Regions from separate parts of the Streptomyces coerulescens genome, predicted to be linked through region 3. Evidence: riboswitches for the same ligand, from Rfam matches in the RefSeq annotation. Region 3 holds a riboswitch; each other region holds the start of a gene.
The links. Region 3 has a riboswitch for cobalamin ahead of ACFPQ9_RS04755 (energy-coupling factor ABC transporter permease). Riboswitches for the same ligand answer to the same signal wherever they lie in the genome.

Region 1 (9,979 bases), on a different contig from region 3:
CAGATGCCGAGGACGGGCCGCTGTTCGGCGGCCCTGCGGACCAGGGCGTCCGCAAGTCCCCGCTCACGCAGCCACTCCAGGGCCTTCACGGTCCCCCGGGTCCCCGGAACGACGACGAGGTCGGCGTCGGCGAGTTCCTCCGGCCGGTCCACGAACCGCACCACGACGCCCGGTTCGGCGGCCAGCGCGTCCACGTCCGTGAAGTTGGACATGAGAGGGATGGCACAGACGGCAACCCGCAGCACGTCCTCACCCACGGACGGCGCGACGTTCGACTCCCGCACGGTCCCCCGGAGGGAGACCCGCAGCCCGTCCTCCTCGTCGATGCCGAGCCCGTGCCGGAACGGCAGGACGCCGTACGTCTGTCGTCCGGTGAGCCCGTGCAGCATGTCGAGCCCCGGCTCCAGGAGGCTGACATCCCCCCGGAACTTGTTGACGAGGAACCCTGCGATCAGTTCCTGGTCCTCGGGCGAGAGCAGGGCGACGGTCCCGAAGAAGGAGGCGAAGACACCGCCGCGGTCGATGTCGCCGACGACGAGCACCGGCAGCCCGGCATTGCGGGCGATGCCCATGTTGACGATGTCGGTCCGCCGCAGATTGATCTCGGCCGGAGAGCCGGCCCCCTCACAGATCACCGCGTCATACGTGCCCCGCAACTCGGCGAGACACTCCAGCACCGTCCCGAGCAACTGCTGCTGCCGCCCGCCGTGGTACCCGCGCGCACTCAGCTCACCCACCGGCCTGCCCAGCAGCACGACCTGACTGCTCTGCTCCCCGCCCGGCTTGAGCAGCACGGGGTTCATCAGCGCGGTCGGCTCGACGCGGCACGCCTGGGCCTGCATGGCCTGCGCCCGCCCGATCTCGGCGCCCTCGCGCGTCACGAACGAGTTCAGGGACATGTTCTGCGCCTTGAACGGCGCGACCTTCACCCCCTGCCGCACCAGCCACCGGCAGATCCCGGCGGTCACGACGCTCTTGCCGGCGTCGGAGGTGGTGCCGGCGACAAGAAGGCCACCGCCCGTCATGAGGTACGTCCCTTCGCGATACGGCGCGCGGCGACGCATACGCCGAGCGCAAGCCAACTGACGCGCTTGGACAGCCGTACGGCCCGTTCGACGTCGTGGACGCCCACGGCCCGTCCGTTCCCGTTCAGTACGGGCCGGTGCTCGACCCGGCCGCCGTAGGAGAGGGTCCCGCCCAGCCGCACCCCGAGGGCTCCCGCGAACGAGGCCTCGACGGGCCCGGCGTTGGGGCTCGGGTGTGCGGCGGCATCGGCACGCCAGGCCCGCACCGCACCCCGGGGGTCGTCTCCGGCGAGGGTGGCGAGTACGGCCGTCAGGCGCGCCCCGGGCCAGCCGGCCACGTCGTCGAGCCGGGCCGAAGCCCAGCCGTAGCGCAGATACTTGGGCGACCTGTGCCCGACCATGGCGTCGAGCGTGTTCACGGCTCGGAAGCCGAGCAGTCCGGGCACCCCGCCGACGGCCCCCCACACGAGGGCCCCCACGACCGCGTCGGAAGTGTTCTCGGCGACGGACTCGACGACCGCCCGTGCGACCCCGTCCGCGTCCAGCGCCTGCGGATCCCGGCCGCACAGATGCGGCAGCCGCGCCCGCGCCCCCTCGACGTCGCCTGCCTCCAGGGCCCGCCCGACGGCACGGGCCTCCCGGGCGAGCGAAGTGCCCCCGACGACCGCCCAGGTGGCGGCGCCGGTCAGCGCGAGTGAGGCGGCCGGAGAGGTACGGACGACACGGGCGGCGACGGCACCCAGGGCCACGGCGCCACCGGCGCACACGGCGGTGTGCAGAGCGCCGCGTGCGCGGTCGTCGCGCCACAACACTCGTTCCACGGCGGCCGCGGCCCGTCCGAACGCGGCGACCGGATGCCCGCGGCGGGGGTCGCCGAGCAGCAGATCACCGAGGAGCCCGGCGGCGGCGCCGTACGCGAAGACGCGATCGGCTCGCATCGGGGTCAGCCGACCGTGAGGTCAGACGTGGGTCTGGTACTACGTGTCGATCGGCAGGCGAGCATCGCGTTGTGTCCTCACTCAGGGTGTCCGCGCCCTGGTTCGACGAGACCGGCGGCGAGAGTTCCTGGCTCCCGGGGATTGCTACCCCGGTGACAGTGGCGGGACCGCGCCGGATTCTCACCGGCTTCCTCTTCTGCCGTCGTACTTGGCCCCGGAAGTCCACCACGGGGTTCCGAGGGGCGTCAACTTGCCGTTGACCTGCGGTGGGGGAGTGTGCAGAACCCCACACCGCCGACCGAACGCGCCCGTTCACACCCCTTCGTCATCGCGCGCTCACCCACACGAGGTGACTCCGGGCGTGTGCCTTGCGGGCATCGTGCGCGACGCCCTGCAATACGGGATCGGAGCTGACACCGCCGAGGGGGAGGGCGCGGGCCGTGGGGTATGTGGGCGAGATGCTGCTGGACGGTGGGCAGGTCGTGTTGCTGGAGGTGGCGGGGGACGGGCCGGCGGGCGTCCAGCGGGTCTCCCGCGGCGGTGTGGTCGCGGGAGCGGCCGAGACACTCCAACAGGCCCTCAACCGGGTGCGCCCAGCCCTCGGCGCGGTCGTCGACGGAGCCCGGGGACTGCCGGCCCCGCCGGAATCGGTGACCGTCGAGTTCGGGATCACCCTCAGCGCCGAGGCCGGAGTCGTGGTGGCGCGTGGCTCGACCGAGGCCCACTTCACCGTGAGCATGGAGTGGACGAACACCGTCGAACCGGATGTTCCGGGGCAGCGTGATGGCGCCCGCTGACGACGAACTCCCGCGGAGCATCGCACGGTTCTGGGGCGATGACGGCCGGGTCACCGGCTGCGGCTTCCTGATCGCGGAGCGGACGCTGTGCACCTGCGCCCATGTCGTGGCGGACGCGCTGGGCGTGGACGTGGCTGAGCCGGCACCGCCGGCCGCCTCCGTGACCGTCGACTTCCCGCTCATGGCGCCGCCCTCGGCCCAGATGCGGGCCACGGTCACCCACTGGCGTGCGGTCACCGAGGACGGGGCCGGCGACATCGCCCTGCTGTCCCTCGCGGAGCCCGTCCCGGGCACCGCCCCGGTGCGCTTCGCCGGTGGTACGGCCATGTGGGACCACCCGTTCCGGGTGCTCGGCTTCCCACGGCGGACCGATGACCACGGCGTCTGGGTGTGCGGCCGACTCCGCGCGCCCGTCGGCAAGGGATGGACCTCCATGGAGGCCCAGGAGACGCCGCACGGCCCGGCGATCGGACAGGGCTTCAGCGGAGCGCCCGTGTGGGACATCGAACAGGGCGGTGTGGTCGGTATGACCGTGGCCGCCGATGTCGGCTCCGGTGCGCGCACCGCGTACCTCATTCCCAGCGCCCTGTTGCTCGGCCTGGAACCGGGCCTGCGGTGCTGTCCGTTCCGAGGCCTGGAACCCTTCCGTGAACAGGACGCCGACCTCTTCTTCGCCCGCCGCGACGACAGCGAACGCATCGCCGCGGCGGTCCTGGCCCATGCCTTCGTCCCGGTGGCCGGTGCGTCCGGGGTGGGCAAGTCGTCACTCGTACGGGCCGGTGTACTGCCGTTGCTGCGCGCGGCGGGCCTGACCGTGACGGACTTCGTCGGCCAGCCGGAGACCGATCCGGTACGGACGCTGGCGGCGGCGCTCGGTGGACAGTTCCCCGGGACACGGCACCTGGCGGGGCAACTGGACGCCGCCGCGGACACCGCCCGCGGCAGGAGCACGGCCGTACTGCTCGGTGCCCGTCTGCTGGAGGAAGCCGGACCCCGAGGACATGTGATCCTTCTCGACCAGTTCGAGGAGACGGTCGGGGCACGCCCCGCCGAAGCCCGTGCCCTGCTGGACGTCCTGCTGCCGATGACCCGAGCCGTCCACTCGGCCGGGCGCCGCCTGCGCATCCTGGCCACCCTGCGCTCGGCCTCCCTGGAAGAACTGGTCACCGACGGCCGGGCGGAGGCACTGAGCGGCACCCTTCAGATGCTCGCGCCCATGACTCCCGCCCAGCTCGACGAGGTGGTGCGGCTCCCCGTCGACGCGGTCCCCGGCGTGGAGTTCGAACCGGGTCTGGCGGAGCTGATCGTCCTTGACGCGGGCGGCGAGACGGGCGCTCTGCCCCTGGTGGAGTTCGCGCTCGCCGAGCTGTGGGAGCGGCGGACGCGGGGCCGCCTCACCCATGCCGCGTACCGGGAGATCGGCCGGGTCGACGGGGCGCTGTCCCGCTATGCCGACCAGCAGGTGGCCCAGGTCTGCAAGGCTCCGGGCGGCCCCGACGAGGCCGTGGCCCGCCGTCTGTTCGAACGCCTCGCCCGGCCCGTCAAGGGCAAGGAGTACGCCCGGGTGGCCCGCGCGTTCGACCATCTCCCGCCCGAACTCCGCACCGCCGCCCAGGCACTGGCCGCGACCCGCCTCGTGGTCGTCGCCCGCGACAGCTCTGGCCGGGAGACGGTGGCCCTGGCCCACGAGGCGCTGGTGCGGCAGTGGCCGACCTTGCGGAAGTGGCTGGATGACTCAAGGGATTTCATCGTCTGGCTGGAGAGGCTGCGCGCACGGATGCGGGAGTGGGAGGAGGGGGGACGGCACCCCGACCTGTTCCTGAGGCAGCAGGAGCTGGCGGCCGCCAGAGCCTGGGGGGCTCAGCGGCCGGACGAAGTGTCCGCCGAGGAGGCGGAGTTCGTGCGCCTCAGCCGGCTGCACCGCAGGCGGTCCGTCCGACGGGGGCGGACAGGGGTGGCGCTGGTCGCCTGCCTGACGCTGCTCGCGGTCGGGCTCTCCCTGGGGCTCTACGCGCTCATCGCCGAGCAGGGCCGGCGGGACAAGGAGACAGCCTCCCGGACGCTCGTCGGCCACGCGGAGGACCGTGAGGAGAGTAACCCGATCGACGCCGCGCTCTTCGCGCTGTCGGCCGACCAGACCAGCAGCAGCGCCGAGTCACGGGCGGTGCTGACCCGCCAGAGCTTCGAGCTCTCCTCGCTGCGCTCCGTGCACCGCGTCTTTCCCCCAGGGGATGTGCTGCAGCTCGCGGCCTCGGCGGACGGCCGCCGGATGGTCGTACGGCACGAAGGGGAACACGGGCGCCAGCAGATGTACGCCGTGATCGGCCTTCTCGGCGATGCTCCCCGAAGGGTGCCACTGCCGAATCCACCTGGCCAGGTCGACGAGGTGGCGGTCAGTGACGACGGGCGCAAGGCCGCGGCCGCGTCGGCGGACGGGACGGTGCGGATCTGGGATCTGTCGGGCCCGCTGGACCCGGACCGCATCCCGGCACAGACCTGGAGCTGGGAGTCCCCACCGACCGCCGAGGACACGCAGGACCTGGACTTCTCGCCCGACGGCGGACGGCTGCTGCACGCCGTCGAACCGGACGGGAGCGATGCTCCCTGCGGATCCGACGATCTGGGGAAGTGGCTGCGCACCGTGTCCCTCACCTCGGGAAAACCGAAGGCCGACGGCGAGCCTCCGGACGGATTGCTGAAGCCGGACGAGTGCCTGAAGCAGGCCGCCCTGCGGAACCGGGGCACCAGCGAAGTGACGGTCGCCGCGTCGGACGAGGACTCCGATGAGGCGATCCGCACAAGCCCGGGCGAGCGCCTCGGAGAGGAGCTGTACACGGCTGCCCTGGGCGCGGGAGGGCGCTCGCTGGGGATGCGAACGGCGAACGGTGACTACTGGCAGCTGCGGCTCGGCGCGTCCGACAGCGGGAAAAGCAGCGGCAAGTGGCCTGCCGACTACTCCTTCGAGACCGACTGCTCCGGTCGGTACCTGGTGGAGGACGAGAGGGTCCATGAGGGCCCACGCCCGGAGCTGGAGGAGCTCCAGACAGGTCTCGTGCAGTTGCACGATCTCGTCACCGGGGACCGCTCCCACCTGCTGCTGCCCAGGATGATGTCGACGGAAGCCCTGTGCGTCGTCGAGGACGACGGAAGAACTGTCGTGTTCAGCGCGTACGGCCGGGACCTCCTCAGATTCCAGCCCCGCCCGACGCCCCTGCCCGCGTGGGACGACGTCCCCGGCATGCTGAGGGCGTCGAACTATGCGTCCGAGCCCGACGTCGCCGCGCACTTGCGTCAAGTGGGGGAGGACACCGACCCGTACGTGCTCCACGCGGTCGTGTCCGACGGCACGCACGGAACACGGCACGGCGACGTGCCCATGAAGCCTTCCGGCGAACTCCCGGAATACATCACGCTCAGCCAGGACGGCAGCCTGCTCCTGGTCTGGCGCGAGGACGCCTGGGAACTGCTCGACACCTCGGAAGTCACCCGTCGAGACGGGGACGCGTCCACCTCAGGCCATCGCTTCGTGATCGAGGACGTGCAGCGCTACGGCGACCGGGATTTCCTCCTCCTGGAGAAGGGCGGCCTTTCGGTACTCCACGGCGAGAGCGGCAAGGTGACCCGGGTTCCCCACGTGGACTGTCCGCGCAGAACCAAACTGAACCTCCGTGCGTGTGTCCTGGCCATCGAGCGCCCCGACCATGACGACGAGGTGTTCGTCCTACGGGCCGGCGGCCGGGCGGAGCTCTGGCAGCCGGGGCAGGCCAAGTCGGAGAGGCGCATCGATTTCAGCCTCGTGTCCGAGACAGCGGCGGGCTCGGAGGCGGTGTTCCGCTCCGACGGCGACGTGGTGGCGGTGAGCACGACCAGAGGCGTCGAGCTATGGACACCGGGGCGCGGGAAACCGCGTCTCCTGGCCGGTGACACGGAAGTGGTCGGTCCGTACGACGCGAGTGGGCGTCTCGTGCTCCTCCCCAAGGGCGGCGGAGCCGGGAACCCGGAGCTGTGGAGCGAGACAGACGGGTCGACCCCGCTGCTGACACTGAACGGGCAGCCCGCCGACTGGAGCCTCACCGGCGACCGGCTGCGCGGCTTCACAGGCACCGGATTCCTGGACCTCGACCTCGGGCTGCTGAAGGCCGGCACCGCCGACCGGCTCTGCGAACACCTGGGAACCCGGTCCTTGGACGTGCGGGAAGCGCTCCGCATGTCGTCCTTGCCCGCCCCCGCGCACGCGGACATGGAACAGCCCTGTCGACGTCGCCGTTAGGCGGGCATCGGCAGGGCCGAGGGAAGAGCGTCGAGGTCGTCAGGCCACGATCAGATAGATCCCGTACCCGACGGCCACCGCACACGCCGCGAAGCACACATACGCCCCGGTGACCGCCAGTGCGGCCGACCCGCCCCGGGCGGAGGCCTTCTCCTGCCGGGACAGGCCGGCGACGCCGAGGGTGAACAGGCCCACCAGGGCCACGGTGACCACGAGGCTGACGCCGAAGACGGAGCCGAGAGCCGCCCAGTCGATCTTCATGCTTCTACTTTCTGGATAGCCGGGATACGGGGCGGTCAGACCGTGGCCTGCGAGGACGCGGGCTCGGAGGACGACGGGGCCGGGATGGTGGCCGAGAGGTCCTCGGCCGGCGTGCCCGCCGGGGGCGGGGTGACGGCGGCGATGGCGGTGGTGACCACGCCGGGCGCCTCGTCGGTCTCGTTGACGTTCGTGTGGTCGACGACCTCGCGGCGGGAGATCTTCCAGATCGCGGCGCTGGAGCCGACCAGGAAGACGGCGACCACGGCCGTGCCCCAGGTGCCGAAGCCCGTCACGTACTCCGCGAGCGCGCCGACCAGGGCGGCGGCCGGCAGGGTCAGACCCCAGGCGACGAACATCCGGGTGGCCGTCGACCAGCGGACGACGCCGCCCTTGCGGCCGAGCCCTGCGCCCATCACCGAGCCGGAGACGGAGTGCGTGGTGGAGAGGGAGAAGCCGAGGTGGGAGGAGGCCAGGATGACGGTGGCCGCGCTGGTCTGGGCGGCGAAGCCCTGCTGCGGCTGAAGGTCGGTCAGGCCCTTGCCCATGGTGCGGATGATGCGCCAGCCGCCGAGGTAGGTGCCGAGCGCGATGGCCAGGCCCGCGGAGAGGATGACCCACATGGGCGGGTCGGAGTCGGGGGCGACGGCGCCGCCGGCGACCAGGGCGAGGGTGATGATGCCCATCGTCTTCTGCGCGTCGTTGGTGCCGTGGGCGAGGGAGACCAGGCCGGCGGAGGCTATCTGGCCGGTGCGGTAGCCCTTGGCGGCGGCCTTGCCGTCGGCCTTCTTGCCGAGGGTGTAGGTCAGCCGGGTGGCCAGCAGCGCGGCGATGCCCGCGACCAGCGGGGCGGCGATCGCCGGGATCAGCACCTTGGTGACGAGCGCGTCGCCGTGGACGGCGCCGACGCCGGCCGAGGCGATGGTGGCGCCGATCAGGCCGCCCATCAGGGCGTGCGAGGAACTGGAGGGCAGGCCCACCAGCCAGGTGAGCAGGTTCCAGAGGATCGCGCCGACCAGGGCGGCGAAGATGACCTCGGGACGGATGCCGGTCTCGTCGACGAGACCTTTGGAGATCGTGTTGGCGACCTCCACGGAGAGGAAGGCGCCGACAAGGTTGAGCGCGGCGGACATGGCCACCGCGACCTTGGGCTTGAGCGCACCGGTCGAGATGGTGGTGGCCATCGCGTTGGCGGTGTCGTGGAAACCGTTCGTGAAATCGAACGCGAGTGCGGTTACTACCACAATCGCGAGGATCAGCGAGAAGTTTTCCATTTACCCAGGCAATCGTTCGAGGTCGTTGGCTGGATGAACGTAGGTAACCTGGGTGAACGAAAGGTGAACTGGGAGGGGTCGCACGGTGTCTGGGAGCGCCGGAATGGGAGACCATCGGTCCGCCGGTCGCCGCACGGCCCAGGCGTGGCCCGGCTAGTGGCCTCGGGCGAACTTCCTCAGCTGGGTCATGGAGCCGTTGAAGAGATTCTGGTCACCCGGCAGGCTGCCGCCGTTGTCGTACTGCCAGAAGGTCCAGAACTGCCATCCGGCCGGCATCGAACCGGCCGTCGAGGAGTTGTAGCGGGCTATCCACAGCGCGTGGTTCGAGGCGAAGGCGCGGCTGGTGCCGGTGCAGGTGTTCCACCAGTGGGTTGTGGTGTAGATCACCGGGCGACGGCCGGTCAGCCGCTTCACCTCGTTGCTGAAGGACTGGATCCAGCCGGCCATCTTCGCCTTGCTCAGTCCGTAGCACTTCTGCTTGCCGTACGGGTTGTACTCGATGTCGAGGGCGGGCGGCAGAGTCCAGCCGTCCGACCGCCAGCCGCCCCCGTTGCGGACGAAGAACGCGGCCTGGGTCTTGCCCGACGACTTGTTCGGCAGCGCGAAATGGTACGCGCCGCGGACCAGGCCCGCGGTGCGGGCGCCGTTGTACTGCTGGCTGTAGTAGGGGTTGCGGTAGGTGTGGGACTCGGTCGCCTTGACGTAGACGAACCTCGCGCCCTTCGCCTTGGAGTTCTGCCAGTTGACGTTCTTCTGGTGGGACGAGACGTCGTGCCCCTTGGGCTTGCTCGCGGCCGCCGCCGGGATCTCGGCGAGAGCGGTTCCGCCGAGGGCGAGGGCCGCCACGGATATCGCTATGAAGCGCGAGCGGTGACGGGACGGTTTGTGATCACGGGCCATGCTTCCCCCCGGAATGGCGACGTGTGCGACAAATCTCCCAGAGGCTACTGGAAGATCGTTGAAAGCTGATCGATCTCTGGCCAAGGCGGGGCGGGGGTGGTGTATCGCCTTGTGCGCCCTCCCGGAGGCCGGACTTTCCCCTTAAAGTGCGCCGCCCCGGTGGCGACTTGACGCCGCGTCGACGCGGCGGCTGGCAGGATCGCCGCATGGTTGAGGAGCGGCGCGATCAGCGGGGCGCACGGGATGCGCGGGAGGGTGCACAGGAAGTGGGGGAGGCATGGGGCAGGAGTGCGCGCCCTGAGGAGGCGGAGGTCTGGGAGGACCTCGTGGCGACCGCACGGCGGACCGTCTCCGAGGGGCTGGTCGTCGGCACGTCCGGCAATGTCTCGGTACGGGTCGGCGACACCGTGCTGGTCACGCCGTCGGGGGTGCCCTACGACCGGCTGTCGCCGGAGGACGTGACGGGCGTCGACCTCGACGGGAACCAGGTGCTGGGGTCGCTGGTGCCGACCAGCGA
Region 2 (9,979 bases), on a different contig from region 3:
CGAGCGCGAGGAGAGCGTGGCGCACCTCAAGCGCCGACTGACCGAGTGCAGCACCGAGGAGGCCGACGAAGTGGCCTCCGCCCTCGGCGATCTTCCGCTGGCCGTCGAACACGCGGCCGCCGTACTCAGGGAGAGCGGTCTTCAGACCCACGAGTACGTCAAGCTCCTCGAACGCCAGCCCTCCGCCGACACGGCCGGCCTGAGCCCCGACGACCGTCTCCTCGACGTCTCCAAGACCTGGAGCGTGGCCATCGGGCAACTCAACAAGAGCTTCCCGCCGGCGGTTCAACTGCTCAAACTGGCCGCCTGGTTCAGTCCGGAGCCCATCTCCATGGACCTGCTGCAGAGCACGCAGATCGCGCATGCTCTGACCGGCCATGACGGCCCGGTCGACCGGGAGTTCCGCCCACGCGCCTTCGACAGCACGGAAATGATCGCGCGAGCGTTCCAGGAGCTCAGCCGACTGTCGCTCGCCGAGGTGGACCGAAGGTCACGCAGTCTCCGCGTGCATCGCCTGGTGCAGATGTCGGTGCGCCTGAACATGACGGAGGAGGAGCAGGAGGCCACCCGGGACGTCGTGTTCCGCACCCTGGTGGCCGCCCGTCCCGAACAGGACGACCCCGAGGACCACCACACCTGGCACCGCTACCGCATCATCTGGCCACACTTGGGAACTCCCTGGGCCCTGGCGTCGCCCGACTACGGCATCCGCAAGCTGATCGTGGACCGAGTGCGCCAGCTGCGCCGCCGCGGCGAGCTCAAGCAGGCGTACGACCTGAGCACGCGCGTGCATCAGGGCTGGCTCGAACACAGCGGGCCCGACGAGCGCTGGGTGCTGCACATGGGCTTCCAGATCGCGAACATCCTCCGTGCCCGGGGCAGATACCAGGAGGCCCTGGAGCTGGACATGGACGTACTACACCGCCAGGAAGCGGCCCTGGACAGCCTGCACGACCTCCACATCCTCATGACGTCCGGCGGCGTGGCGGCCGACCTGCGCGGTCTGGGCCGCTACAGCGAGGCGCTGGAACGCGACCGCCTCAACCACGAGCAGTTCCTGGAGTTGTTCGGCGAGGACCATCCGCGAAGCCTCATGGCGGCCCACAACCTCGCCGTGTGTCTACGGGTGTTGGGGCAGTACACGGACGCCCTGCGACTGGACCGCAAGACGATGGAAACCCGGAACAAGATCTTGGGCACGGAACACCCCTACACCCGGGAAACGACCATCAGCTACGCCCGCGACCTGCTCGACTGCGGCGACTACGCCGGATCCGAGCTCAGGTTGCGGCGCACCTACGACCAGTGCCTCGCCAACAAGGAGTTCGGTCCTTCCTCACCCACCACCATCAACGCCGGTAGGGCACTGTCCGGCGCCCTGCTCCAGTTGGGCCGGGCCCAGGAGGCCGAGGATCTGACGCGTACGGTGCTGGCCAATCTGCCGTCCGAAGAAGGCTCCGCCTCCCCCAACCGGCTGCTGCTCCAACTGGGTCTGGCAGGCATGCTGGGCGCGCAGGGCCGTAGCGACGAAGCATGTGACCTCGCTCGTCAGGTCCTGGACGACTGCCGTCGGCTCTTCCATGACAAGCACCCCTACACGGTGGCCTGCCACGCGAACCTGGCCGTGCTCCTCTATGCGGCCAATGAAGTGGCCTCCTCCCTCGCCCACGCCGAGCAGGCGGCAAGGGCCTTCGCGGAGATCTTCGACGACGGCCATCCGTTCACTCTGATGTGCCGGATGAACCTGGCCAATGCCCAGGCCGCACTGGGACAGCGGGAACGAGCCCGTGCCACGTACGAGGAGGTATGGGACCGGCTTCGCGACGTCCTCAACGACAATCAGCACCCCGCTCCACTGGTCTGCGCCGCGAACCTCGCGGTGGTCCTGAATGAACTGGGAGAGACCGAGGCCGCCGAGCGGCTTCGCGAGGAAGCACTGGGTGCGCTCACCGCGCGGCTCGGTGCCGACCACCCTCGGGCCCTCGCCCTGCGTGAGTGGAGTCGCTCGGGCTGGGAGTTCGATCCCCACCCGATCTGATCCGCGGGGGCCCGCCTCCCGTCGCCCGCCGGTCGCACTCGATCGAGCGCGACCGGAGTCGCCCCACACTGCAACGGTCGAGGACCCCGGCCTTCGACATGCCCCACCTCGCGGGCCGACCGCTAGCCACGCATGAAGACGCGGATCAACTCTTCCGCTTCACCGAGGAGTTCGACTTCCCGCAGCGACATCGTCGGGTTGGCGGCCCGTCGTCGCAGCGCCTCCGTGAGGCCGTCGAGGGTGAGGTGGGACGGGTCGGCGAGGAGCGCCGCAAGGATGGCTCGGGCGGGTTCGGCGATGGGTTCGTCGTCGACCGCGACCTGGGCGAGGATCACCGCCGAAGTGCCCCAGTCCAGGCCCGGATCGCCCTCCTCGGTGTTGTTCCAGTCGATGACGTAGGGGCCGTCGGGGGTGAGGATGACGTTGTCAGGGTGCAGGTCGAGGTGCAGGACGCTGCTCCCGGGCCGGCGCGCGGGGACCTCGTGCAGCTGCCGCAGCAGGCGGGCCAGGATGCCGCCCGCCTCATCCGCGCCCATGGTTCCGGCGCTCAGCGCCCCCAGCATCGTCGGCCCCGACAGCCGCTGCATCACCAGGTCGGTCCGCGAGGAGTCGGCGAGTCGGACTCCCGGCGCCGGATAGCCGTGGTCGCGGATGTGTGCCATCACCGCTCCCTCGGCGAGCGCGTCGCCCCACCCCTCCCGGTCCCGGCGCAGCACCCACGCCTCGTCGATCTCGTACACGTCGGCGGTCCGCCCCGCCCCGAGCAGCCGCCCCACCGGTCTCCGCATCGCCTCTGCCCCCTCCGTCACGGGCCGAAGGTATCGGGTCGCACGGGCGGCCCCGAGGGTCCGGGTTACGGGCGGGTAGAGTGTCGCCGTCGTCATCACCCCCGTACACGGGAAAGCCGGTGCAAATCCGGCGCTGACCCGCAACCGTGAACCGGTCGTCGTCGAAGGCCGGTGAGCCGGATCGCCGTGTACGGGCGTGACCGGCTCACGTGCCCCGGCAGTCGGCCGGAGTGCGGCACCGTCGAGGTATACGGAGCCGAGCCGCCCGGGGTCCCCCCTGTGCTGCCCGGTTCCCTTTAGGGAAGGGCACCCGCCGATCATGTACGTCCGTCGCAGCGCCGCGGTACTGGCCGCCGCCGTCGTGATCGGCGCGGCCGCGCCGGCCATAGCCGCCGACTCCTCCCCCTCCGCCTCGCCGAAGCCGACCCACCCCGCCGGGCTGTACGGCACCACCGACCCCACCTACGACGGCGTCTGGCGGCAGTCCCTCGCGTTGCTCGCGCAGGACACCGTCGGGGTGAAGCCCGCCCCGAAGGCCGTGGACTGGCTGGTGGGGCAGCAGTGCGCGAGCGGCGCCTTCGCGCCCTACCGTGCCGACGCCGCCGCCGACTGCGATGCCAAGACCCTCGTCGACACCAACAACACGGCCGCCGCCGTGCAGGCGCTGGTCGCGCTCGGCGGGCACGACGCCGCCGTCTCCAAGGCCGTGACCTGGCTGAAGTCCGTCCAGAACAAGGACGGCGGCTGGGGATACATGCCGGGCGGGGCCAGCGACACCAACTCCACGTCCGTGGTGATCGGTGCGCTCGCCGCCGTCGGTGAGAAGCCGGAGGGGATCCGCAAGGACGGTCGGTCGGCCTACGACGCGCTCGGCAAGCTCGCCCTGCCCTGCAAGGGCGACGGTGCGGGCGCCTTCGCCTTCCAGCCCGACAAGAAGGGCAAGCTGCTCGCCAACGCCGACGCCACCGCGGCCGGTGTCCTCGGCTCCCTCGGCAAGGGCCTCGTGGTCGGCCCCGGCAAGCAGTCGGCCGCCTCCTGCTCCGACGCCGGCGACCCCACCCCGCAGCAGACCGCCGCCAACGGCGCCGCCCATCTCACGGCGGCCCTCGCCAAGGACGGCCACCTCACGTCCGCCCTCCCCGGCGCCGAGGACCAGCCCGACTACGGCAACACCGCCGACGCGGTCGTCGCGCTGGCCGCGTTCTCCGGCGCCGACGCCGCCGCCAAGCCGCTGCGCTGGCTGGAGCGGAACTCCGCGAAGTGGGCCGAGCAGAGCGGCCCGGCGGCCTACGCCCAGCTGATCCTCGCCGCCCACGCCACCGGCACCGACCCCCGCGACTTCGGCGGCGCCGACCTGGTCGAGCAGCTCAACGCCACCGGTCCCGCACCTCAGGCCGCGACCAAGGCCACGAACGAGGAGAAGACCAAGGACGACAGTCCCTTCGGTGTCTGGTGGTACGTCGGCATCTTCCTCGTCGTCGGCATCGGCATCGGCTTCCTGCTGAGCGGCCGCAAGAAGGGCCCGCAAGCGTGATCCGTCGCATGCTCGCGCCGCTCCTGGCCGCGCTGGTCCTGCTGACCGGCGCGGCCCAGGGCGCCCATGCGGCCGGCTATCGCTACTGGTCCTTCTGGGAACGCCAGGACGGCAACTGGATCTACGCCACCCAGGGCCCCTCCCTCGCCCGTCCGTCCGACGGCGACGTCCAGGGCTTCCGGTTCGCGGTGAGCGAGGACTCCAAGGACGCGACACAGCCCAGGGGCGCGGCCGAGTTCGCGGTGATCTGCGCCAGGACGCCCGCCGAGGACGGCACCAAGCGGGTGGCCCTGGTCATCGACTTCGGTACGGCGGCCGACGCCCCGTCCGGCGAGACGCCCCCGGCCCGCCGGACGGCGTGCGCCCGGGTCGCTCCGGACGCGACGACGGCGGAGGCCCTGGCGGCCGTCGCCAAGCCCCTGCGTTACGACACCAACGCCCTGCTGTGTGCGATCACCGGGTATCCGCAGAAGGGCTGCGGCGAGCAGGTGTCGGGCGGTGGCGGGGAGACCGGGAAACCGACTGCGGCCGGGCGGACGGCCACCGCGGCCGAGGACGACCCGGACGGCGGGCTCTCTCTGGGCCTGGTCGCGGGCATCGCCGTGGTGGTGATGCTGGGGGCGGCGGCGGTCTGGCAGGCACGGCGGCGCGGGAATGCCTAGCCGAGCCGAGCTTCCCGTGGGCGCGGAGACGCGGGGGGAGGCTGCCCGGCAGGCACCGCCCGCCGCCACCCTCCGCCCGACCCACCGCTCCCCCCTCCGCCCGACCCACCGCTCCCCCCTGCACCCGGGCGCCTGGTGGCTCTGGGCCCTCGCCCTCGGCACCGCCGCCACCCGCACCACCAACCCCCTTCTCCTCGCCCTCCTCATCGCGACCTCCGCCTACGTCGTGGCGACCTGCCGCCCGAACGCCCCCTGGGCCCGCTCCTACTCCGTCTTCTTCAAGCTCGCCCTGGCCGTCCTCCTCATCCGGCTCGTCTTCGCCGTGGCCCTCGGCTCCCCGATCCCCGGCACCCATGTGATCGTCACCCTCCCGGAGATCCCCCTCCCCGACTGGGCGCAGGGGATCCGCCTGGGCGGCAAGGTCACGGTCGAGACGGTCCTCGTCGCCCTCTACGACGGGCTGCGCCTGGCGACGCTCCTCATCTGCGTGGGCGCGGCGAACTCCCTCGCCAACCCGACCCGGCTGCTCAAGTCCCTCCCCGGCGCCCTCTACGAGATCGGCGTGGCGGTGGTCGTGGCCCTCACCTACGCGCCCAACCTCATCGCCGACGTCCAGCGCCTGCGGGCCGCACGCCGGCTGCGCGGCCGGCCCGACAGCGGTGTGCGGGGCCTTGTCCAGGTGGCGCTCCCGGTCCTGGAGGGCGCGTTGGAGCGGTCGGTCGCCCTCGCCGCCGCGATGGACGCGCGCGGCTACGGCCGTACCGCCGAGGTTCCGCGCCGCGTCCGCCGTACGACCACCGCGCTCACCCTCGGCGGACTACTCGGTGTCTGCGCCGGAACGTACGGCCTCCTCACCGCCGAGGGCGGCACCTACGGTCTCCCGGTCCTCCTCGCCGGACTCGCCGCCGCTCTGGCGGGCCTACGCCTGGGCGGCCGGCGTTCCCCGCGCACGTGTTACCGCCCGGACCGCTGGGACGCCCGCGCCTGGCTGGTCGCCGGTTCCGGCGCGGCGGTCGCCGCGCTGCTGACCCTGGCCGCCGACCGCACCCCGGAAGCCCTGTCCCCCGGCGTGATCCCCCTGACCGCCCCCACCCTCCCCCTGTGGCCCGCGGCAGCAGTCCTCCTCGGCCTCCTCCCTTCCTTCATCAGCCCCGCGCCCCGTCACCCCACCGCCCCGAAGGAGCCGTCGTGATCCGCTTCGAGAGCGTCTCCGTGACGTACGACGGTGCCGCCGAACCCACCGTCCAGGGCGTGGACTTCGAGGTTCCGGAGGGCGAACTGGTGCTGATCGCCGGCCCGTCCGGGGTCGGCAAGTCCACCGTGCTCGGCGCGGTGAGCGGGCTCGTGCCGCACTTCACCGGTGGCACCCTGCGCGGCCGTGTCACGGTGGCCGGCCGGGACACCCGTACGCACAAGCCGCGTGAACTGGCCGATGTGGTGGGCACGGTGGGCCAGGATCCCCTGTCCCACTTCGTCACGGACACGGTCGAGGACGAGCTCGCCTACGGCATGGAGTCGTTGGGCCTGCCCCCTGACGTGATGCGACGCCGCGTCGAGGAGACCCTCGACCTGCTCGGCCTCGCCGACCTGCGTGACCGCTCCATCGCCACCCTCTCCGGCGGTCAGCAGCAGCGCGTGGCGATCGGCTCGGTCCTCACCCCGCACCCGAGCGTCCTGGTCCTGGACGAGCCGACGTCGGCCCTGGACCCGGCCGCCGCGGAAGAGGTCCTCGCCGTACTCCAGCGCCTGGTCCACGACCTCGGCACGACGGTCCTGATGGCCGAACACCGTCTGGAACGCGTGGTCCAGTACGCCGACCGGATCGCTCTCCTGTCCTCCCCCGGCACGGCCCCGATCCTCGGGACCCCCGCGGACATCATGGCCGTCTCCCCGGTGTACCCCCCGGTGGTGGCCCTGGGCCGCCTGGCGGGCTGGACCCCACTGCCCCTGACGGTCCGAGACGCCCGCAGAAGAGCGACCGACCTACGCCAACAGCTTGAGAACCGCACCTCCATCGCCCCAGAGGGGCGCGGGGAACTGCGCGACCAGCCACAACAGACCCGCAGCCGCCGACAACCCGAATCCCCCACCCCCTCCGGCGCCACCCCCCACCGCTGGTTCCGCCGCAAAGAGACCCCCACCACCCCGACATCTCCCCACGCCGCCGAGGTACAAGCCCTCTCCGTAACCCGCGACCACATCCGAGCCCTCCGTCACATCAACCTCCGCCTGCCCCTCGGAGAGACCGTCGCTCTCATGGGCCGCAACGGCGCCGGCAAGTCCACCCTGCTCAACACCCTGGTCGGCCTGGTGGCACCCACCACCGGCTCGGTCGCCGTAGGCGGATCCGTACCGCACCGCACCCCGCCCCGCGACCTCGTCCGCCGCGTGGGACTCGTCCCGCAGGAACCCCGCGACCTCCTCTACGCCGACACGGTCGCCGCCGAGTGCACGGCCGCCGACGCCGACGCGGGCGCCGAACCCGGCACCTGCCGCACCCTCGTCTCCGAGCTGCTCCCGGGCATCGCCGACGACACCCACCCCCGCGACCTGTCCGAGGGCCAGCGCCTGACGCTCGCCCTGGCCGTCGTCCTCACCGCCCGCCCCCCGCTGCTCCTCCTCGACGAGCCGACCCGTGGTCTGGACTACGCGGCGAAGGCCCGCCTCGTGACGCTGCTGCGCGACCTGGCCGGCCGGGGCCACGCGATCGTGCTGGCCACCCATGACGTGGAGCTCGCCGCCGAGCTCGCGGACCGGGTCGTCCTGCTGGCCGAGGGCGAGGTGATCGCCGACGGTCCGACCGCGGACGTCGTCGTCTCCTCCCCCTCCTTCGCACCGCAGGTCACCAAGATCCTCGCCCCGCAGAAGTGGCTCACGGTCACACAGGTGCGAAAGGCCCTGGCATCATGAGCGCCACGAAGAGCTCTCCGCCCCGGACGCGTCCCGTTCACCTCGGCCCCCGCTCCATAGCGGCCCTCGCCCTGGTCAGCGCCGTCGGCGTCGCCGCCCTGATGTGGCCCTTCCTCGCGCCGCCCGAGTCGGCGGTGGTCGCGCACAGCGAGGACGCCCCCTGGTTGTTCGCCTGTCTGCTGGTGCTGCTGGTCGCGGTCGTCGGGGCGACGATCTCCGAGTCGGGGCTCGGTCCGAAGGCGGTCGCGATGCTCGGGGTGCTGACCGCGACGGGAGCCGCCCTGCGCCCGATCGGCGCGGGCACCGCCGGTCTGGAACCGATGTTCTTCCTCATGGTGCTGAGCGGCCGGGTCCTGGGCCCGGGCTTCGGCTTCGTGCTCGGCTCGATCACGATGTTCGCGTCGGCGCTGCTCACCGGCGGGGTGGGCCCCTGGATGCCGTTCCAGATGCTCCCGATGGGCTGGTTCACCATGGGCGCCGGGCTGCTGCCGGACCGTCACCGGCTGCGCGGCCGCGCGGAACTTCTGCTCCTGTGCGCGTACGGCTCCCTGGCGGCCTTCGCCTACGGCATCGTCACGAATCTGGCGGGCTGGACCTTCATGAAGGGCCAGGCCTCGTCCATCGCCTTCTCCGAGCACGCCTCCGTGTCCGTCAATCTGGCCCACTTCGTCGCGTACTGCCTGGCCACCTCGCTGGGCTGGGACCTGGGCCGGGCGATCACCACCGTCGTACTGACCCTGGTCCTCGGCTCGGTGATCCTCAGGGCCCTGCGCCGGGCCACTCGCCGGGCCGCCTTCGAGACCCCGGTCACGTTCGACGCACCCACACCGTGAGGATCCACGCGCGGACCGTCACCGACCCGGTGAAGCACCCCACATGACCCACGTCACCTACGATTCACCATAGTCGGACAAAACGGATGTCATGCACGCGTCCGCACCACTTCTGACCTGCACATAGAGAGCCACGTCACACGGACCGCTCGACGCCCGCATACGACCACAACTAGCAAAAGGGCTCATTGCGGACACCCATCCGGCCTGTTTCTCTGGATGACGTCGCACGGCGCCGACGTGCCCACTGGGCCGCGGCGCCGACGCATGCCACCGCCTCGCATCGCATGGCTCCGGCACGCACCCGACACCCTGTCCCCGAAGAAAGGCTCCCCGTGTCCGCTGTTTCTCTCCTCCGCCGCGCCTCCGCCCCGAAGAAGGCCCTCGCCGGTGTCACCCTGGCCGCTGCCGCCGCCGGCACGCTGTTCGCCGCCGCGCCCTCGCAGGCCGCGACGACCGGGTCCTCCTCGGCGCAGGCGATAGCGAAGAAGATGATCTCGGACTCCAGCCAGTACCAGTGCTTCTCCAAGATCGTCGACCACGAGAGCGACTGGAACGTCAACGCCACCAACTCCTCCTCCGGCGCCTACGGCCTGGTCCAGGCTCTGCCGGGCAACAAGATGGCCTCCGCCGGCTCCGACTGGAAGACCAACGCGGCCACCCAGATCGAGTGGGGCCTGGACTACATGAAGGACCGCTACGGCAGCCCGTGCGGCGCCTGGGGCTTCTGGCAGTCCAACGGCTGGTACTGAGCCGACCCGGCCCCAGCCCTCAGAACCGAAGGCGGCGACCCCCGATCCCCGGGGTCGCCGCCTTCGTCCATGTTCACCGCAATTCCAACATCCACATGGCGATTCGCAATCGGTCAACTGATCAATTCACTCTCGCTCTTGAGTACATGCAGCTTCGAGAGTCCGGTAATTGACGCTAACCTGAGATGAGTGGCCAGACGGGGGCGCATCGGTGATCTTCTCCGTCCGGCGGTCCAGCCCGAAGTCCGGCCTCCCAGCGGAGATGTGATGAAGAGTCGACTCACGGTAGTGGTCACCGGCGCGGCGACCCCGGGAATCGGCGAGGCGGTCACCCGTCGCCTGCTCAGGGACGGCTACCGAGTGATCGGCACTTACGGGAAGCAGGACAGCGAAAGCGCCGAACGGCTGCACGAGAACCTGCGAGAGCTGAAGCGGTACTGCAGACTGATCCCCGTCGATCTG
Region 3 (9,979 bases):
CGTAGCCGCTGGAGCCGCCGTAGTCGACCTCGGCGACACCGATGCCGCGGGAGGTGAAGTAGGCGATGGCCAGGTCCAGCACGAGGGGCGCCCGCGAGGTGGGGCCGCCGTGCGCCCAGACGACGTACGGCGGCGGGGTGTCGTCGGGGGCGACGCAGCCGGGGTTGTGGGGCGGGTAGATGTGCGCGTGGATGTCCTGTCCGCCCGGGCCGGTGAAGGTGCGGATCTGCGGCTCGGGGTAGTGGGCGGGGTCCACGGCGTCGTCGTGCGCGGCCCCGATCACCCGGGTGCGACCGGTACTGGCGTCCAGCTCGGTCACCTCGTAGGCGCTGCGCGGGCTGGCGCCGACGGCGACGACCCGCTCGCCGTGCGCCGCGAGCGTGGGCGCGAATTCGGTCCAGGGGCCGGCCGCGTCGACGATCTCGCCGGTCTCCGGGTCGAGCACCCCGAGCGCGGTCGCCCCACGGCCGTGCACGACCGCGACCAGCCCGCTCGCCAGCGGCGCGAACCAGCGCAGGCCGAGCTGCCACAGCGGGCCGCCGAACTCCTCCTCGCGCGGGCACAGCGGTACGCCGTCGCGGTAGAGGTTCCACCAGCCGCTGCGGTCGCTCGAGTACAGCAACCGCCCGTCCGCCGACCAGTCCACCTGGGCGATCGACTCCCGCGGTCCGCCGGCGACGGTCCGCGCGCTGCCGAGGGTGCCGTCCGCCGTGACATCGGCGACCAGCAGTTCCGTGCCGTCCCAGGGCATCCGCGGATGGTCCCAGGTGAGCCATGCCGCCCGCCGCCCGTCGGGCGAGATCCGCGCCCCGGTGACGAACCGGCGTCTGTCGTCGGTCAGTTCGCGTACGGCGCCGCGGTCCCCGGCCGCCGAACCGTCCAGCGGGACGGCGGCCAGAACGCGCCGCACCTCGGTGGAGCCGGATCCGGTGAACTCCTCCAGCACGCACCACACCTCACCGAGGTCGAGCCGCAGCTGCGGCTCCACCCAGCGCAGTCCGCCGCCCACACCGGACACGGGGGTGAGCGGACGCGGCTCGTCGCCCTCCTCGTAGCGGTAGAGCCGCTGGTCGGCGAAGTTGACGAAGACGACGAGCGGCCGCCCGTCCGCGACCGCGCCGGCCCACGGCTGCCCGCCGTACTCGATGACTCGGCTGCGTACGTTCCAGGGGGCGGGCAGCACCGACTCCTCGCCGCCGTCGGCCCGGCGCCGCACCAGCGTGCGCCGGCCGCCCTCGGCGGGCCGGGCCTCGGTCCACCACGCCTCCTCCCCCACGAAGCCCACGAAGTCGGGCCGCCCCTCGTGCGCCGCGGCGACGGCCGCGTCGATGGGCGAGGGCCAGGAACCGTACGCCAGCGTCCGCACTGTCTCCCCCAACTCCCCTAGGCCGTACGCAGAAAACGGTCGAGCACGCGGACGCCGAAGTGCAGTGCCTCGATGGGCACCCGCTCGTCGACGCCGTGGAACATGGCCCCGTAGTCGTAGCCCTCCGGCAGCTTCAGCGGTAAGAAGCCGTAGCCGGTGATGCCGAGCCGGGAGAACTGCTTGGCGTCGGTACCGCCGGGCATGCAGTACGGCACGACGTGCCCCTCGGGTGCGAACTCCTCTACGGCCGCGCGCATCCGGGCGTACGTCGGCGAGTCCACGGGCGACTGGAGGGCCACCTCGTGATGGTGGAACTCCCAGTTCACGTCAGGTCCGGTGAGCTGGTCAAGGGTGTCACGGAACTCGTCCTCGTAGCCCGGTAGATAGCGGCCGTCGACGTAAGCCACGGCTTCCCCGGGGATGACGTTGACCTTGTAACCGGCGTTCAGCATGGTCGGGTTGGCACTGTTGCGGACGGTGGCCTCCACCAGCTTGGCCGCCGGGCCGAGCTTGTGGAGCAGACCGTCAACGTCGTCGAGGTCGGCGTCGAGGCCGTACAGCGCGGCGAGTTCGGTGAGCGCGGCGCGGACCGTGGGGGTGAGCCGGATCGGCCACTCGTGGGCGCCGATGCGGGTGACGGCCGCGGCGAGACGGGTGACCGCGTTCTCCCGGTTGGGCCGTGAGCCGTGCGCGGCCCGCCCGCGGGCGGTGAGCCTGACCCAGCCGGTGCCGCGCTCGCCCGCGGCGAGCGGGTAGATCTGCCGCCCGCTGCCGTCGTGGACGGTGAAGGCACCGGACTCGCTGATCCCCTCGGTGCAGCCCTCGAACAGCCCGGCGTGCCGGTCGGCGAGAAAGCCGGAGCCGTCCTCGGCACTGGCCTCCTCGTCGGCGGTGAACGCGATCACGACGTCCCGGCGGGGCCGTACGCCCTCACGGGCCCAGGACCGCGCGACGGCCAGGATCATCGCGTCCATGTTCTTCATGTCGACCGCGCCCCGACCCCACACGACGCCGTCGCGGATCTCCCCCGAGAACGGGTCCACGCTCCACTCGTCGGCCTGCGCGGGCACCACGTCCAGGTGACCGTGCACCAGCAACGCGTCCGCCGACGGGTCGGTGCCCTCGATACGGGCGACGACGTTCGTCCGGCCTTCGGTGCGCTCCAGCAGGACGGGGTCCAGGCCCGCCTCGGTCAGTCGCGCGGCGGCGTACTCGGCGGCGGGGCGCTCCCTGCAGTCGCCGCCGCCGCGGTTGGTCGTGTCGATACGGATGAGGTCGGAGGTGAACGTGACGACTTCGTCCAGTGCCTGCCCGTCAGCCATACTGCTCCTCCACCGAGGCCGAGGCGATCGTGGTGACCGCCTTGAAGGTACGGATTCCCTCGTACATTCGCTCGCTGGTGTACGCCACCTTGCGCTCGCCGATACGTTCGACGCCGGGAACGACGGTGACGGCCATCGCCAGATGCTCGGCGTCGAACTCGACCGCGACGGTGAACGGGCCGCCGTCGACCGGTGGGTGACGGACCGCCAGCCCCGCCGCTTCCTTGGCCGCCGCGCGGATGTCGGCGGCGGTCCTGGCCGGCGTACGGCACACGGCGGCGTACCGCGAGACATGGTCCTTGACCGCGACCTTCAGCGCCTCGGGCGCATAGCCGAGCGCGTCCTCGCAGGCCAGATCGTCGCCGGTGACGAGCACCACCGGTACGCCGTACTCGGCGACGACGTGCGCGTTCAGCAGGCCCTCGCTGGCCCGCACGTCGTTCAGCCACACGCCGGTGATCTGGTTCGCGAGGTAGGTGTGCGCGAAGACACCCTCCATGCCGGCGCCCGTGTGGTAGCCGACGAAGGCGATGCCGTCGATGTCACCGTGCTGCACGCCCTCGACCATGGACAGCGCCTTGTGCCGGCCGGTGAGCATCTGTGCGCGCTCGTCGAGCCGTTCGAGCAGCAGATTGCGCATGGACCAGTGCGCCTCATTGATGACGACGGCGTCGGCTCCGCCGTCGAAGAAACCCAGCACGGCGGCGTCGACGTCCGAGGTGAACATCTTCCGGCACCGCTCCCACTGCGGAGTGCCGGGAAGCACGTCGCCCGGCCAGGTCACACCGGTGGCGCCCTCCATGTCGGCGCTGATGAGGATCTTCATGCCCGATCACGTTACGCGCCCGGGAGGGAAGCCGCCACGAAGCGGACGAACGCCACTTTCACACCTTTGGGGCGTGCTTGTCAGCCACCCGTCGCGGGCACTACTGTCACCACGCCTTGGTGAACGGGAAATCCGGTGTGATGCCGGTGCGGCCCTCGCCACTGTGAATCGGGAAGTCCGGCTCCGGCCCTCGCGGGCAAGCCACTGGGTCCTTGCGACCCGGGAAGGCGGAGCACGGGCGGTGGTACCCGTCAGCCAGGAGACCGGCCAAGGCACGTCAACCATCCACGAGGTGCTGGAGAGGGTCTGCTGAGCCATGCACATAGCCGAGGGTTTTCTGCCCCCGGCGCACGCGGTCGCCTGGGGCGCCGCGTCCGCGCCGTTCGTCGTACACGGAGTACGGTCACTCACCCGTGAGGTCAGGGAGCATCCCGAGAGCACACTGCTGCTCGGCGCTTCCGGAGCGTTCACCTTCGTCCTGTCCGCGCTGAAGCTGCCGTCGGTGACCGGCAGCTGTTCGCATCCCACCGGCACGGGTCTGGGCGCCATCCTGTTCCGGCCGCCGATCATGGCGGTCCTGGGCACCATCACCCTGCTCTTCCAGGCGCTGCTGCTCGCGCACGGCGGTCTGACCACGCTCGGCGCCAACGTCTTCTCGATGGCGATCGTCGGGCCCTGGGCGGGCTACGCGATCTACAGACTGCTGCGGCGCTATGACGTGCCGCTGATGGTCGCCGTCTTCTTCGGCGCGTTCGTCGCCGACCTGTCCACCTACTGCGTGACCAGCGTGCAGCTGGCGCTCGCGTTCCCCGACCCGGGCAGCGGATTCCTGGGCGCGCTCGGCAAGTTCGGCTCCATCTTCGCCGTCACCCAGATCCCGCTGGCGGTGAGCGAGGGCCTGCTGACGGTGCTCGTGATGCGGCTGCTGGTGCAGTCCAGCAAGGGCGAACTGACCCGGCTGGGCGTGCTCCTCACCACGAAGCAGTCCGCGAGCGAGACCGAGGCGGTGGCCCGATGAGCAGGAACACGAAGATCAACGTCCTGCTGCTGCTCGTGGTGGCCGCGCTCGCCGTGCTGCCGCTGGCCCTGGGCCTCGGCGACCACAAGGAGGAGCCGTTCACGGGTGCCGACGGCGAGGCGGAGACCGCGATCACCGAGATCGAGCCGGACTACGAGCCGTGGTTCTCACCGCTGTACGAGCCGCCGTCCGGTGAGATCGAGTCGGCGCTGTTCTCCCTCCAGGCCGCGCTCGGCGCCGGTGTCCTCGCCTACTACTTCGGGCTGCACCGGGGCCGCAGGCAGGGCGAGCAGCGGGCGCTGGAACGGGAGCGGGCCGGCGGGGAGCCGAAGGCGGACAAGGTCTGACGGGTGCTGCCGATCGACGCGGCGGCGCACAGCAGTCGCTGGCGCCGCCGTCATCCCGTGGACAAGGCCGTGCTCGGGCTCGGTCTCACCGTGCTCGCGATCTCCCTGCCGCCCTGGCCGGGGGCCGCGTTGGTCCTGGTCACCGCCGTCACCGTGCTGCTGGGCCCGGCGGGTGTGCCCGGACGGCGGCTGTGGCGGGCGTATCGCGTGCCGCTCGGCTTCTGTGTGACGGGCGCGGCCACGCTGCTGGTCCAGGTCGGCGGCGGGCAGGGCTTCGTGTCCCTCGCCGCCGACGGGCCGCTGCGCGCCGGTGAACTGCTGCTGCGCACCTCGGCGGCCTCGCTCGGGGTGCTGCTGTTCGCGTTCACCACGCCGATGTCGGACCTGCTGCCCCGGCTGGTGAAGGCCGGGGTGCCCGCGCCCGTCGTGGACGTCGCGCTGGTGACGTACCGCATGAGCTTCCTGCTGCTCGACTCGGTGCGCCGGGTGCGGGACGCGCAGGCCGCCCGGCTCGGGCACACCACCCGCGCCGCGACCTGGCGTTCGCTGGCCGGGCTCGGCGCGACCGCGTTCGTGCGGTCCTTCGACCGGGCCACCCGGCTCCAGGCCGGGCTCGCCGGGCGCGGCTACGACGGCACCCTGCGCGTCCTGGTGCCCGAGGCGAAGGTCTCCGTCCGTTTCACGACCGCGAGTTGCGCCCTGCTCGCAGCGCTGGCCGCCCTCACCCTCGTACTGGAAAGGGCCCTGCCATGAGCGAGCCCACCGCCTCCGACGCCTACCACTCCCACCCCCGCACCGGAGAAGGCCCTGCCATGAGCGAGCCCAGCGCCCTCGTCGCCCTGCGGGGCGCCGCCTACGCCTACGAGGACGGCCCCGTCGTGCTCAGCGGCCTCGACTTCGACGTCCGTGAGGGGCGGGCGCTGGCGCTGCTGGGCCGCAACGGCAGCGGCAAGACCACGCTGATGCGGCTGCTGAGCGGTGGACTCAGGCCGCACGAGGGCCGGTTGACGGTCGAGGGGACGCCGGTCACGTACGACCGCAAAGGGCTGACCCGGCTGCGCACGACCGTGCAGCTCGTGGTCCAGGACCCCGACGACCAGCTGTTCGCCGCCTCGGTCGCCCAGGACGTCTCCTTCGGCCCCCTCAACCTCGGCCTGCCCGACGCCGAGGTGCGGGCACGGGTCGACGAGGCGCTGGCCGCCCTCGACATCACCCGGCTGGCCGACCGGCCCACGCATCTGCTGTCGTACGGGCAGCGCAAGCGCACGGCCATCGCGGGGGCCGTCGCGATGCGGCCGCGTGTGCTGATCCTGGACGAGCCGACCGCAGGGCTCGACCCGGATGGGCAGGAGCGGCTGCTCACCACCCTCGGCGGGCTGCGCGCGGGCGGCACCACCGTCGTCATGGCCACCCACGACGTGGACCTCGCGCTGCGCTGGGCCGACGACGCGGCGCTGCTGACCCCGTCCGGCGTCCGCACCGGGCCCGCGGACACGATGCTGGCCCGCACGGATCTCCTGCGGGCGGCCGGGCTGCGGCTGCCCTGGGGCATCGCGGCGGCCCGACTGCTGCGCGCGCACGGTCTGCTGGAGGACTCGGCACCGGGTCCGCGCGACGCGGACGAGCTGGCGGCCCTGGCGGTGCCCGCCACCCCGACGATTCCCGCCGACGGCTGAGGTTCCCCGCGTTGGGCACACGGGTGATACATCCCGCGACCGGACACCAAACGCCCGGCGGACCCCACGGTTGCCTGTTTCATGAGGTCACGCACGACCGAAGTGAGGCAGCATGGCCGACGCCACGGAGGACACCCGCCCGCCCGAAGGGCTGAAGGCCAATGCGATCGGGTTCGTCGACGCCCTCGTCATCGGGCTCAACGCCACCTCACCCGCGTACTCGCTGGCCGCGGTCATCGGCCCGGTCGTGGCCCTCGTGGGTGTCTACGCCCCCGGCGTCATGCTGGCCTCGTTCGTCCCGATGCTGCTGATCGCGTCGGCGTTCTACTACCTCAACCGGGTGGACCAGGACTGCGGGACGACCTTCTCGTGGGTCACCCGGGCGATGGGCCCGTGGGCGGGCTGGATCGGCGGCTGGGCCATCACGATGACCGGGGTCCTGGTGGTCGGCTCGCTGGCGGACGTCGCGGTGACGTTCGCGCTGCTCGCGTTCGGCCTCGACAGCTGGGTCGAGAACGAGTGGGTGCGCCAGACGCTCACAGTGCTGGTCATCCTCGTCATGACAGCCGTGTGTGTGATCGGCACGGAGGTGTCGGCCAGGGTGCAGAACGTGCTCATCCTCGCGCAGGTCGCCTGTCTGCTCGCGTTCGCCGTGGTGGCGATCTACCGGGTCTACGCCGACACCAGTTCGCTCGACTCCGTCGATCCGGCGTTCAGCTGGCTGGATCCCTTCGGAGCCGGCGGCGCCCCGCTGACGGCGGGTCTGCTGCTGGGGGTGTTCATCTACTGGGGCTGGGAGTCGGCGGTGAACCTCACCGAGGAGGTCGAGAACTCCGCCACCGCTCCCGGCAAGGCGGCCGTGTGGTCGACGGTCATCCTGCTGGTGACCTATGTGTCGGTCGCCTACGCGGTGGTGGCCTACGCCGGACCGGCGTTCCTGGCCGAGAACGCCGAGGAGGAGGAGTTCATCTTCGCGCTCCTCGCCGACGAGGCGATGGGGGCGTGGGACTGGGTCGTGCTGCTGGCGGTCTCGACCTCCGGGATCGCGTCCACGCAGACGACGATCATCCCCGCCTCGCGCACCGCGCTGTCCATGGCCCGCAGACACGCGCTGCCCGCGCACTTCGGGCACATCCACAGCCGGTTCCGCACCCCCGACGTGTCCACGTGGTGGGTGGCCGCCATCGCCATCGCCTGGTACCTGGTGGTGCGCCAGATCAGCGAGAACGCCCTGTTCGACTCGCTCACCGCGCTGTCGCTGCTGATCGCGTTCTACTACGCGCTCACGGGCTTGGCCTGCGCGGTCTACTACCGCCGCCATCTCACCGAGAGCCTGCACAACTTCCTGCTCATCGGCCTCGGCCCGGTGGTCGGCGCCGGGCTGCTGGGCTGGCTGCTGGTCGAGTCGATCGGCGACATGGCCGACCCCGCGAACTCCTACAGCGGCGTCTCCTGGTTCGGTCTCGGCCCGCCCCTGGTCATCGGCATCGGCATCACCCTCGCAGGGGTGGTCCTCATGGTCGTGTGGCGTTTCGTGTCCCCCGTCTTCTGGTCCGAGCGTCCGGAGGTGGCCGACCCCGACCTCGTGCCCGGTCACAAGGAGCCCTGAGATGACGGTCGTTCTCGGATACGACGAGTCCCCGGGCGCGGTGCGCGCGCTGCACGTCGCCGTGGAGGTGTCGGCCGCGTTCGACGAGCCGCTGGTGCTGGTCTACGGCGCGGCGCCGCCCGGCACCCTCGGCGAGGAGTACACCGCCCACCGCGACGCCGTCCACGAGGCCGGGCGCACCGCGCTCTCGCACGCCGTGCAGGTGGCCGACGAGGCCGGGGTGCGCACCACCGTGGAGGTCATCGACCAGAAGCCCGCGGAGGCCCTGATCGCCGCCGCGACCCGCCATGCGGCGCGGGTCATCGTGGTCGGCAGCTGGGGTGACAGCCCGCTGCGCGGTGCCCTGCCGGGCTCCACACCCCACAAGCTGCTGCATCCGGCGCGCACCCCGGTGCTGTGCGTGCCCACCGAACCGTGAGGCCGCGGCACAGCGCTCGGTGCTCGATGGCCGTCCGGGTCCGTCAGGACGTGCGGCCGGCCACCACCCACGTCGACGGCAGCTCGATCCGCGTGCCGTCGGGCCCGTACTCCGTGGTGATCAGCGGCAGTTCGCCGCTCGCGAGGATGCCCAGTCCGGCCGCACGCAGGAACTCGGGCACCGCGTCGTCGGCCACCTCGCCCGGGGCGATGCCGTGCCGGAAGATCGGCGCGAGCTTCGGCGGCGGCCCCGACGGACTCTGCGCCAGGCCCATGAGCACGGGCTTGGCCTCCTGGGACAGCTCGACGAGAAAGGCGCGGCCGCGCTCGCCGACCAGCGTGGCGATGCCGTTCACCAGCTGCTGCCGGTCGTCGGGCTCGGCCTGGTGCAGCACGCCTCGCATATAGATGTTGACGTCCCCGAGTTCGGCGTGCAGCGTCTCCGCCTCGGTCTTCTCCACCGCGTCGAACAGCCGGTACGCCGCCTGCCCGGCGGGGTCGGCGTGCCGTGCGTGCTCCAGGGCCGCGGCGGACAGGTCGACGCCGACCACGCGCGGGAAGCGGTCGGCGAGGAACCGGGTCTGGGTGCCGTTGCCACAGCCGAGGTCCACCATCGCCAGTCCCGGATCGGTCAGATGGGCCTCGAACAGGGCCAGATGACGTCCGGCGGTCAGGGCCGGCTCGGCGTCCCAGAACACCGCCCCCTGTTCCTCGGGGGCTTCTCGCCAGAAGCCCTCCCAGGCCTCCCGGTACCGACTCGTCACGCTCATGACCGACTCCCCAGGTAGCGCTGCCGACCCGCCGTCAGATGACGGGCGAGTACGGTCTATCGCGGCCGGGTTGCGGCGACAAGCGCATGGCGCATTCCTTCACTCCGCATTCGACACTCGTGCGCCGTCGCACGCCTTTCGGGGCACGAGTCGCACGTCCTTCGGGGCGTCGAAGGCCGGCGGTCAGCGTCGTGGGAGCGTGAGTTCGAACCAGACGGTCTTGCCCGCGCCCGTCCGGCTCGTGCCCCACTCCCGCGCGAGCCTGCTCACCACGCGCAGCCCACGCCCGCCGTCGTCGAGGGGGCCGGCGCTGAGCAGGGTCGGCAGATCGTGATCGTCGTCGTCCACCTCGCACAGCAGTGTGTCGCCGCGGACGAGACGCAGTTCGACCGGACGGCCGTGGGAGTGCCGTACGGCATTGGTCACGAGCTCGCTGACCAGCAGCTCGGCGGTGTCCGCGAGGCGGGCGAGGCCCCAGACGTGCAGCTGCTCGCGGACGACCGCGCGGGCCCGGCCGATCTCGCCGGGGTCGAGGCCGATGCGCCAGGCGGCGACGTCCTCCGGTTCGATGCCGTTCAGGCGGGCCATCAGCAGGGCCACGTCGTCCTTGCGGCCGCCGCGGGTGTTG

Region 1: it holds a riboswitch for cobalamin, as region 3 does, so the genes downstream of both, ACFPQ9_RS13965 (cobalamin biosynthesis protein) here and ACFPQ9_RS04755 (energy-coupling factor ABC transporter permease) in region 3, are expected to answer to the same signal.
Region 2: it holds a riboswitch for cobalamin, as region 3 does, so the genes downstream of both, ACFPQ9_RS34970 (prenyltransferase/squalene oxidase repeat-containing protein) here and ACFPQ9_RS04755 (energy-coupling factor ABC transporter permease) in region 3, are expected to answer to the same signal.

The regions. Positions count from the first base shown of each region.
Region 1 is NZ_JBHSKM010000007.1:457,502-467,480, forward strand. It holds gene ACFPQ9_RS13960 (cobyric acid synthase) at 1-1,025, opposite strand, end outside; gene ACFPQ9_RS13965 (cobalamin biosynthesis protein) at 1,022-1,963, opposite strand; cobalamin riboswitch at 2,063-2,208, opposite strand; gene ACFPQ9_RS13970 (CU044_2847 family protein) at 2,404-2,760, shown strand; gene ACFPQ9_RS13975 (nSTAND1 domain-containing NTPase) at 2,729-7,030, shown strand; gene ACFPQ9_RS13980 (hypothetical protein) at 7,070-7,291, opposite strand; gene ACFPQ9_RS13985 (inorganic phosphate transporter) at 7,327-8,562, opposite strand; gene ACFPQ9_RS13990 (lysozyme) at 8,716-9,462, opposite strand; gene ACFPQ9_RS13995 (class II aldolase/adducin family protein) at 9,669-9,979, shown strand, end outside.
Region 2 is NZ_JBHSKM010000035.1:20,967-30,945, reverse strand. It holds gene fxsT (FxSxx-COOH system tetratricopeptide repeat protein) at 1-2,038, shown strand, start outside; gene ACFPQ9_RS34975 (phosphotransferase) at 2,161-2,826, opposite strand; adenosylcobalamin-variant (AdoCbl-variant) riboswitch at 2,927-3,021, shown strand; gene ACFPQ9_RS34970 (prenyltransferase/squalene oxidase repeat-containing protein) at 3,146-4,360, shown strand; gene ACFPQ9_RS34965 (SCO2322 family protein) at 4,357-5,022, shown strand; gene ACFPQ9_RS34960 (energy-coupling factor transporter transmembrane component T) at 5,015-6,214, shown strand; gene ACFPQ9_RS34955 (ABC transporter ATP-binding protein) at 6,211-7,932, shown strand; gene ACFPQ9_RS34950 (ECF transporter S component) at 7,929-8,765, shown strand; gene ACFPQ9_RS34945 (aggregation-promoting factor C-terminal-like domain-containing protein) at 9,101-9,517, shown strand; gene ACFPQ9_RS34940 (SDR family NAD(P)-dependent oxidoreductase) at 9,785-9,979, shown strand, end outside.
Region 3 is NZ_JBHSKM010000002.1:726,287-736,265, forward strand. It holds gene ACFPQ9_RS04740 (prolyl oligopeptidase family serine peptidase) at 1-1,378, opposite strand, end outside; gene ACFPQ9_RS04745 (M20/M25/M40 family metallo-hydrolase) at 1,384-2,688, opposite strand; gene ACFPQ9_RS04750 (M55 family metallopeptidase) at 2,681-3,514, opposite strand; cobalamin riboswitch at 3,615-3,800, shown strand; gene ACFPQ9_RS04755 (energy-coupling factor ABC transporter permease) at 3,831-4,532, shown strand; gene ACFPQ9_RS04760 (energy-coupling factor ABC transporter substrate-binding protein) at 4,529-4,879, shown strand; gene cbiQ (cobalt ECF transporter T component CbiQ) at 4,883-5,632, shown strand; gene ACFPQ9_RS04770 (ATP-binding cassette domain-containing protein) at 5,692-6,555, shown strand; gene ACFPQ9_RS04775 (APC family permease) at 6,668-8,164, shown strand; gene ACFPQ9_RS04780 (universal stress protein) at 8,166-8,582, shown strand; gene ACFPQ9_RS04785 (class I SAM-dependent methyltransferase) at 8,626-9,351, opposite strand; gene ACFPQ9_RS04790 (ATP-binding SpoIIE family protein phosphatase) at 9,535-9,979, opposite strand, start outside.